One region of the Mesobacillus subterraneus genome, then DNA from elsewhere that is predicted to be linked to it. Evidence: riboswitches for the same ligand, from Rfam matches in the RefSeq annotation. Region 1 holds a riboswitch; each other region holds the start of a gene.

Region 1 (3,284 bases):
AAGTAAAGCGGAGAATCTGGCAAGCTGATCAAGTAAAAAATGGATGTCAAAAACCAAGAGGCAAAACGGTAAATTTTAGTTAAACTTAGTAAATCCTTGACACCTTCCTGAAGGAATGAGGTTCCTGATTTAAATCTTGCAAGGGCCTCCATGTTAATCCCCCCCTTTATGCAGGCTGTTGCTTGTTAATAGACTATTCAGTCGTCTTTACCATATAGATGAAGCAAAAATCATTTTCAAGAACGAAAAAGTGAAGGAAGCTTTGTGATTCTTGCTTAAAAACCGGCAGCTCTCTTTCTTCGGATATTTGAATCAAGTCCTTGAATGCCGTCAAGGGAATTTTTGTTTTCCCTGAGAGGTCAAGTTCCTCAGATACATTGATAATTCTGGATTTGAACTTTTTATCAATGGACTCTGCTTCATGGCTCCCCGAACCAGTTTTTTTAGAGAAATAAATGAGACCTAAAACAATAAGCAACAGAATGGAAAGAAAAGTGGATGCCCAGCGTACAATTTCCAATGGCGCATCTATTCCAAGGATCTGGAAACGAGTGTCAGTAACAATATTGTCCTCCACGTTACTGTTGTTGACATACTCTAAACCATTTTCATTCATTAAGGAGATCTTTTCCTTTGTATATTCAAACGATAAAAGGGCGTCGTTCTTGAATTCATATTGATTATCCTTGTATGTTAGAAAACCCTCGAATTTTGGTTTAATGGAAACCATGTACGAACTGTTGCTTATCTTTGTTTCACTTTCAACTGTTTCGATAAAGTTCGAAACTTTGTCCAGGTCAATAATGTATTTACCGTCAACTATCGATAGGTCTTTTCCGGTTAAAGAGAAGGATTCTGCTGGTTTTAGAGGGAACTCTTTTTCCCATAGGTCACCTGAAGATATACTGAGGACTATCTCTTTTGTTCCTTCCGCTTCTATAGGATTGTCTGATTGGATGGAAGTTTTAATATTTACTGGAATCGAAGAAGTAATATTTGTGAAAATGCTCTTCCCTGGCTCAATTGTGCCGCCATCAGGATAAAGAGTGTTGGGAGTTACGGTGGCCTTATAATCAAAGACGGTATTTTGGGAGATTGAGTTGTTGATTTTTGTTTCGACATTATCAGCAGGTGTCAAAAAAGCTTTAAATGCAATAAACGTAGTGATAATATAAACAATTCCAAGAACAGCTGTAACCCACCCTGGGATGGGCTTCATTATTTTGTTGAGTTTTGCAGTCTGATTGTTTGCCAATGCTATTTTCCCCTTTTCAGTTTCTTTGTTGTATATTTCGACGTATTTTATATCATTTCCTGTTAAAAAAAGGGAGGTATTTAGGTTATTTGTCCTTTGATTTGTTTTTTTCCTCTGAAAGAATATTGGTGAAATCTTCTTTTGCTTCTTTTTGATTTTTATTGGTTTCCTTCAAGCTGGAAGAAGTTGTTTTTTGGATTGTTTTGATATGTGCTTCACCTGAATTCCATGTAAAAGCAAAAACAGGCAATTCTTTTGATTTCATTATTTTTATTATCTTGACTTCTCCACTGCGTATTGTCTCTCCAGAGGATTCAACTTCAATACCATCCACACTTTTCAAAATAATATCTGACTCCATATTATTAATGATTTTGTATTTTCCATTGCCTTCACCCATATGATCAAGAACTGCAATAAGAGCCTTATTAGGATCTTCTGTTACTTTAAATGTTGCTTCGTTTGTTACCGTGGCGGATGAGTAACTGGTTACTTCATATGCACAAGACAGAGATACAGCCAGTGAAAAGGATAATAGTATGGCCTTCTTTAACATGGTTACTTCCCCCTTTGAAATAAAAAAGCCCAATCATAAAGATTAGGCCGGTTGCACCAATAACTCCATATGTTCCAGGTGCCCAGATATAGAACATATTTCACAGTCTCCATACATAGTGATATCTACCTTATTTTATAAGAAATCAGGCAATTTACCAATCCATAAACGGGATGAGAGTTATCATACTCAAGTATGAATTTTATTAAGTAATTTACAAAAGTTTATATGGAGGTATAATTTGTTCACATTAAAAAAAGGAGGCAGTCGAAATGATTAACACAACTAATGGAACAGCAACAGCAATTTCATATGTTTTACCATCGGTCGGCCTGTATTGTGTGTAGTAGCGCTTATTTTTGTCATTTTTAAATAATTGCGTAACCTCGGACTGGGATGTCTGTGTTTTTTTGTGGCTAAAAATAGAATGTATGTTCTTGGATAGTGATAATGTGATTACAGTTATAAATTTGTAGAAGGAATAAATTGGTGAAGCGTGACCCTGGGTCTTAAGGGGGCAATTAATTCGTTTTTTAACCGTAAGTATGAGACGAAGTATGCAGTGAAGGGGATTAATTTTATGATTGAGCAGAGAGAGACGGTTGGCAAAATTGGGGCAAATGGTGCCGGTATGAAATGTCCAAATTGTTCAATGAACAAGAATCAGGAAATCTCTGTGGATAATGCGCTTCAAGTTGTTCGGGGGCTATCAAGTTTATTATCTTAAGTTGGAATGGGGACGCAATCATTACCATTTTTTCAATTAACGTCATCCCTATTCATGTTTTCACTTCTTTTTGTCCTTAGGGCCTTACTCAGTGTTTTTCTTGCAGCCTATTCATGGGGAAAGGATTCACGATTAAAGAGTTACTGGCTCAATTCAGGAGTATTCTCACTCCGTTTGCTGCTTTAAATGTAGCAGCTATTGTCTTTGGTCTGATTGGCGCCGTTCAATTAACTTTAATTCTGACAGGGGTTTGCACTAATCTACAATATTATCATTCTGCCTTCACTTGTCGTATATGATCGAGCAATGAAAAGTGCTTAACCGGTCAATCGTTTCTACTGGGCAACTGGAGCTTCTGCAGTCTCCATGCTTATTACATATTTAATCATCCGTATTTGGGTAATGGATTTTATCAGTGAAATTGAGTCTTTGACGAATATGAGATTTTAATACTTGGGAGCAGGGGACGTGTGGGTCTTCTGCTTTTCTTTTTGTGATGACATGGTAAATGAGGATAAAGTACATGAGAGCGACCATTCCCAATATAGATACGATGACTTGCCATCTTTGTTTTAGTTCAGCGATTTCAGAAGCGAGGTGTCCTTTGTGGTGATGGTCACCTGGCCAACTGTAAGCCGGCATAGTTGGAGCAAATCGTCAGTCTGCCGGTCGTTTGGACTAATTATTATGATTTTTGAAGTATACAGTACCGTATTAGCTTTGTTTAACTGATTTTAGTATGATAG
Region 2 (3,284 bases), 340 kb from region 1:
CATCAAACGCAATGGACTTTATGATTCTGTTATAGAGACCTTAAAGGAGATTGGCGCGGAAGTATTTGAGCTTTCCGGTGTGGAACCAAATCCTCGTCTGTCGACTGTTCATAAAGGTGTGAAAATCTGCAAAGAAGAGGGCATTGAATTTATCCTCGCAGTGGGAGGCGGCAGTGTCATTGACTGCACAAAAGCAATCGCTGCTGGTGCAAAATACGATGGCGATGCATGGGACCTTGTCACAAAGAAGGCTTTTGCATCAGAAGCACTTCCATTTGGAACAGTTTTGACATTAGCCGCTACAGGATCTGAAATGAATGCCGGTTCTGTCATCACAAACTGGGAAACGAATGAAAAGTATGGCTGGGGAAGCCCGGTCTCATTCCCGAAATTCTCAATCCTTGATCCAGTGAACACATTTACCGTTCCGAAGGACCAAACAATTTACGGCATTGTTGACATGATGTCCCACGTATTTGAACATTATTTCCATCTGACAGAGAATACTGAATTCCAGGACCGCATGGCCGAATCCTTACTTTTGACAGTGATGGAAACAGCTCCAAAGCTACTTGAGGATTTAGAGAACTACGAGTATCGCGCAACGATTCTTTACTCAGGAACGATGACCTTGAACGGCATTCTTAATATGGGCTATCGCGGCGATTGGGCATCCCATAATATTGAGCACGCCGTATCAGCAGTATATGATATCCCTCACGGAGGCGGGCTGGCTATTCTGTTCCCGAACTGGATGAAGTATAACCTTAAAGTGAAACCAGAGCGCTTCAAGAAAATGGCTGTACGGGTCTTCGGCGTTAATCCAGAAGGCAAGACAGACGAAGAAGCTGGGTTGGAAGGTATCGAAAAGCTGCGTGAATTCTGGAACAGCATCGGTGCCCCATCTAGACTTGCTGATTACGACATTGATGACAGCAAGCTTGAATTAATGGCTGATAAAGCAATGGTCAATGGGGAATTTGGCAACTTTGCAAAATTGAATAAAGAGGATGTAATGGAAATTTATCGTATGTCATTATAAAAGCTGAAGGACCCTGGGATATCCCCTGGGTCCTTTGTCTTTATGTGGGCAAAAATTCTCATGGAGTTTCTTTAAAAATAGGCAAAACAACACTTCGATATTCATAATTTACGGGTAATTAAAGAAACCTAAGAAAAAATTACCAGTATTTTTTCTGAGGCTAAATGTTTAGGTTGCTGGGTAACTGTGGTAAGTCTCTAAATGTAGGACAAAGGAGCCAGAGGAGTAACATACATAAGAAAAATCAACATTCATGCTAATAGCAAACCTGCTGAAAAGCAGGGACGCAAAGCCAGGAGTCTAAGGCTGCAAAAATGCAGCTATGATCGTCCAGCCGCCATGGAAAGAAATCATTCCTGGCGGTTTTTTTTGTCCAATGAAAAGGGTATTTCGATAAGAAGGAGGCTATTTACCGTTTGAAATTACTGAATATTCAGTTTATTAATTATGCATTGTTTTAAATCACTCAAAAAGGAGAAATCGAATTGAAAACTACTTTTAAGAAAAAATTATTTTTATCATGGGTTGCATTTATATGGTTATTTTCCCTCACCGTACCGGTCACTGGAGTTTTTGCAAATGGTAATGGAGGAGCAGCGCCGGAAAAAGAAGGATACACCATGTTTAAAATTGAAGGCAGCAATCTAAAGGATGGAACGTATACACATGGACCGCTGACTGTAAATGTTACTTTTACAGTGGAAGAAAATGAACCAAAAAGTATCAGCTGGTCTTCTAATATCCCTGTTTTTTCGGTATATGTTAAAGGTGGGCCAGGCGGACTTACTAACAGCTACGAAAAAGGCGCAACTGAAGGATCTGGCCTTATTGCACCAGATAACAAAGGAATCAGTCATGTGGCCTTCTATTACAAGCAAGAAGAAGCAAATCCTGCAGATGAAGAAAAAACTGAAGAAGGTACAGATAATGGCGGCGGAGAATCCGAAGAGCCCGCAGAAGATAATGAACCTGCTGAAGAGCAACAAAACGATGAATCTAATCAAGAAGAAAATAACGACTCAAGCCAAGAAGAAAACGATGAAGCAAATCAGAATGAAAACGATGACTCAAGCCAAGAAGAAAACGATGAAGCAAATCAGAATGAAAACGATGACTCAAGCCAAGAAGAAAACGATGAAGCAAATCAGAATGAAAACGATGAATCAAACCAAGAAGAAAACGATGAATCAAATCAGGAAGACAAAGAATCTGAAGAAGGTACAAAGGAAAATGGCAATAAAAGCACAGAAATCCATCTACATCTAAAGAATTGCACAGCACCAGTTGAAAAAGTGGAAGTTCAATTGAACGGAAAATGGAGCGAGATGTCGAATCCAGGTAACTCTCCCCTGTACAAACTGAAGGACGGCGGGGAATTCGTAAAGGATGATATAACTGCATTCAAGCTTTCTTTTGAATCAGGCGAAGAACAAGTTTATGGAATGGAAGAAGTGAAGATAGGCGTGGAAGCAGAAGGTTCGATTAACTATTGGCTTGAGGGCTGCCACATAGCAGAAGATGAGCAGGAAGAAAATCCAGGTGAAGGAACAGAGGAACCAGGTGAAGGCACGGAAGAACCCGGAGATGGCCAAGGGGATAATAAAGGAAATAAAAGCACAGAAATCCACCTGCACCTAAAAAACTGTGTGGCACCTGTTGCGAAAGTCTTTGTTGAATTAAATGGTGAATGGATTGAAATGACGAATCCAGGAAACTCTCCGCTTTATAAGCTAAAAGATGGGGGAGAATTTGTTAAAGATGACATCACTGCATTTAAGCTTCAATTTGAGTCAGGCGCTGAAATTACCTATAGTGTGGAAGAAGTCAAGACAGGTATAGAAGCAGAAGGTTCGATTAACTACTGGCTGCAGGACTGTGCGATACCAGAGGATGAAAATCCAGAAGAACCAGGCGATGGTACAGAAGAACCTGGAGATGATATTGAAGAACCGGGTGAAGACGAAGAATCTGATGTAGAAATTGAAATAGTCAAAGAGCTGTACATCACAATCAATAAAAATATTGAATCAGTCGTAAAGGTGACGTTGCTGATCAAGGATGGCGAAAACCTTGAATTTAACAAGCTTAATTATCTCTGGAAACTCTTCATTACAAGTGGTTTAAATGTTTCTGATATCACTGGAATAGAGTTTGAGTTTGAGGATGGAACAACAAAAGTAGTTGCCTTGAACATGCTTTCCTTTGAGCTGGAAAATGAGATTATTCAAGTGGATATAAATGA
Region 3 (3,284 bases), 1.4 Mb from region 1:
CACGTGACAGGCCTGGCACATGCTTTTCTACGAGAAAATCCTTGTCAAGAATCACTCGTTCTTCATCAATATGCCTCACTCTTTTTACCTTCCAAATCTTTTCATCTTCTTCTGCATTCAATTCCCCTGGCAATTTCACCGCCTGCTAATTCAAGAATGAACTCTTCCACAGTCGTTTTGGCCTTTCCGCCCATGTTCTCCGCCAGTTCTTTAAAACTAATCAATCCCGAAATCGGAAACTGATGTCTTTTCAAATCCAGCACAAGCGAACCTTTGCCGCGAATTTTTTGAATGAACCCATTTTGAGCAAGCAGATTTAATGCTTTCCGGATTGTTTCCCTCGAGGTTTGATACCTGTCAGCAAATTCATTTTCAGATGGCAGTATCGTTTTTGGAGGATAATGCCCTTCCTGGATCAGTTTCGAAATCTCTTTGTAAATCACTAAATATTTTTTCTGCATAACACATCACCCGTACCTTGTCTGATTGCTACCATTTTACCTTTTTTATGCGGTTTTGAACACAAGTGACAATGGAATATGAAATTTTCAAAGAATCTTCATAAAATATTGTACAACTGTAATCATATTGGCCGATAATAAAGCGATGAGTTTTTTCCCAACATGATTTTCATAAAAGTGACTCTTAAAAACTTTAAGATTGGTTATAATTGTTCTATAGGCCGTTCTTAATATGGAACTCTTTTGTCAGATTTGTTATGATATAAATATAAATTGATAAGGTGTGTGGATAACAGTGATCGGTGAACGCGTCAAGAAACTTCGGCAAGAAAAAAAGAATGTCCTTATCTGAACTGGCAGAGCAAGCCGGCGTGGCAAAATCATATTTGAGCTCATTGGAGCGAAACCTTCAAACAAATCCTTCAATTCAATTTCTAGAAAAAATTGCAGGAGTATTGAATGTACCAGTAGACCATCTAATACATGAACAACCTGACAAGGAAAATATGGATACTGATTGGGTCAACCTTGTAAAAGAAGCAATGGATTCTGGTATCACAAAGGACCAGTTTCGTGAGTTTTTAGAATTCAATAAGTGGAGACTCCACAATAAATAAACTTAATGGACAGTCTAAGCTGTCCATTTTTTTTTAAAAATAAAAAGCACCTCCAAAAGAGCTGCTCGATGGCACTTCCATTTTCTATGTAAGAATTCATTTGTCTATTTGTTGGGTTTCGTTAAAAATTCCCTGATTTCCTCTTTGTTAATTCCCATCTCTAAAGCTTCCATTATAAGCTGCACCCATTCTGTATCCAGTTCTTCGAAAACTACCTGCTCTTTAATCAAGTTTTTCCCTCCCAAAATACAGTTAGTATTCCAGGCAGTCCGGCCATCATAGTTAATCGCACCTTAGATCCGTGACTTTGCGTCCTAGTTTTTCAACAAGTTTGCCTTTTTCTGTATCTTTTTACTCATTTTTTCACTTTCAATGCCATTGTACATTGTTCTATATATAAAAAATGTAAATATTTGTCGGCTGTAATAAAAGTATTTCATCTCTTTTATCCCAAATAATTACAAAATTATAGTAAGAAAGAGATATTATCTGAAAATTACAACCATTCATTAAAATATTATGTCAGATTATGAATCTAATTGTAGAACGCTTTTTTTCAAATAACCCCCATAAACTTGAGATGTTTTTATCGTTGGCCAATTTTCTTATAGATTTGCTTTTTTAAGTGCGGTGTAATTACCACTTTTTCAAGATTGATGGCATTAAAAAACGGATATCTTGTTAAATCATTTCCGCAAACTGGGCAGAGCCACTCTCCTACCTCACTGCTGCTAAACGAAGGACGATTACAACGGTCACAATTTTTTCTGTACACAGCCATCCAGCCCCTTTGAAAAGTGAATTGTTACTATCTTCCATTCGAGTATAGTCCATAAGTATCAATTCTGAAAAAGTCTAAAATATCGCGAATTTTCTTAAAAAAGAACATAAATCGTTCTTTTTTAAGAATATCCTCCGTTTATCTCAGTTTCTCGTGTTTTTAAAAGAACCCTTTTGTTCGTTATAATGAATTAATAGATGAATAAAAAGGAGATCCACTTATGAAGGTTGGAGAAACTATAAGAAGCTTAAGGCTTGAAAAAAATTATTCAATTAGTGAACTGTCCGAAAAAGCGAATGTTTCTAAATCCTATCTCAGTTACATCGAAAGAGGGATTCAGGGAAATCCATCGCTTCAGGTATTGTCCCGCTTGGCAGACAACCTTGATACAACTGTTGAGTATTTGATGGGACAGCAAAACATGAAAGCCGCCAGGATGCCTGTTGATGATGAATGGGTTGGACTTGTAGATGAAGCTATAAAAAACGGTATCAGCAAAGAAGATTTTGCTTATTATCTTGATTTCATGAAGTTTAATAGCAGGAGAAAACAAGATTAGCATGTTAGTACTTATATAAATTACAATGCAAAACTGCGCTTTAGAACGAGTATTTTCAAGTAAGAAGCTTTTATTTGATGTTCGCACACAAAAAAAACAGTATCATACGCTTTTCTTTGTCTGGTCAGGCTGGCGGCATCCTTTATCCACACCCTCGCACTACTTTAACGATATGCGCAACAAGGTTATCCTATCAGTTAATTCTTTCACCTTCTTAAGAATGTACATAAAATATATATTTTAATGATTGCTTAATCGTCATAAAACTGTCACAAAAAATAGAATACTTCTCACGCTTTTTCCTTTGATTTTTCGCATTTTACTCACAACTCCCTGATAGGATTAAATTCGATCAAAGGAGGAGATTTTATGAAGAAGTTATTTGCTATCATGTTGGCCTTATTTTTAATGATAATTGTTTCTGGCTGTGGAGATGAAGCAACGGAAAATGAACAAAAAGAGGGTCAGGAAACGGCAGCAACTGAAGTGAACCACGATGATGACGACCATGCAGATGGCCCTCATGAACCAGGTGCTGACGATGTCTGTGCATTCTGCAACATGAAGGTATATCCGGAAGCTGATCCAATGGGAGTTTTCACAGCACAGGCCAAAACAAAAGACGGAGAATATGTATTCTTTGATGACTCAGGCTGCTTATTAAATATCAATAGACGTGATGATGTTGAATTCGAGGAGAAATGGGTCCGTGATTATATCACATCAGAATGGGTCGAGGCTGATTCTGCGATACCTGTAAAGGCAGACCTTAAGACTCCGATGAAATACGGCTACGCATTCTTCAAAGACAGCGAAAGCGCCGAGAAATTCATTTCTGAAAACAGCGATAAGAACCCTGCCAATGC

Evidence for each region. A riboswitch is a leader RNA that binds a small molecule or an ion and turns the genes downstream of it on or off. The one in region 1 is predicted to bind cyclic di-GMP.
Region 2: another riboswitch for cyclic di-GMP. It lies ahead of LC048_RS01900 (LPXTG cell wall anchor domain-containing protein); the one in region 1 lies ahead of LC048_RS00240 (hypothetical protein).
Region 3: another riboswitch for cyclic di-GMP. It lies ahead of LC048_RS17625 (anti-repressor SinI family protein); the one in region 1 lies ahead of LC048_RS00240 (hypothetical protein).

What each region holds. Positions count from the first base shown of each region.
Region 1 is NZ_CP129019.1:49,422-52,705, forward strand. Features, by position in the region: gene LC048_RS00230 (hypothetical protein) at 1-152, opposite strand, end outside; gene LC048_RS00235 (DUF5305 family protein) at 194-1,255, opposite strand; gene LC048_RS00240 (hypothetical protein) at 1,341-1,811, opposite strand; cyclic di-GMP riboswitch class II at 1,848-1,929, opposite strand; gene LC048_RS00245 (hypothetical protein) at 2,392-2,538, shown strand.
Region 2 is NZ_CP129019.1:393,705-396,988, forward strand. Features, by position in the region: gene LC048_RS01895 (iron-containing alcohol dehydrogenase) at 1-1,042, shown strand, start outside; cyclic di-GMP riboswitch class I at 1,294-1,384, shown strand; gene LC048_RS01900 (LPXTG cell wall anchor domain-containing protein) at 1,528-3,284, shown strand, end outside.
Region 3 is NZ_CP129019.1:3,398,533-3,401,816, forward strand. Features, by position in the region: partial or broken gene treR (trehalose operon repressor) at 1-461, opposite strand, end outside; partial or broken gene LC048_RS17620 (helix-turn-helix domain-containing protein) at 757-1,078, shown strand; gene LC048_RS17625 (anti-repressor SinI family protein) at 1,183-1,308, opposite strand; cyclic di-GMP riboswitch class I at 1,339-1,424, opposite strand; gene LC048_RS17630 (helix-turn-helix domain-containing protein) at 2,080-2,418, shown strand; gene LC048_RS17635 (nitrous oxide reductase accessory protein NosL) at 2,788-3,284, shown strand, end outside.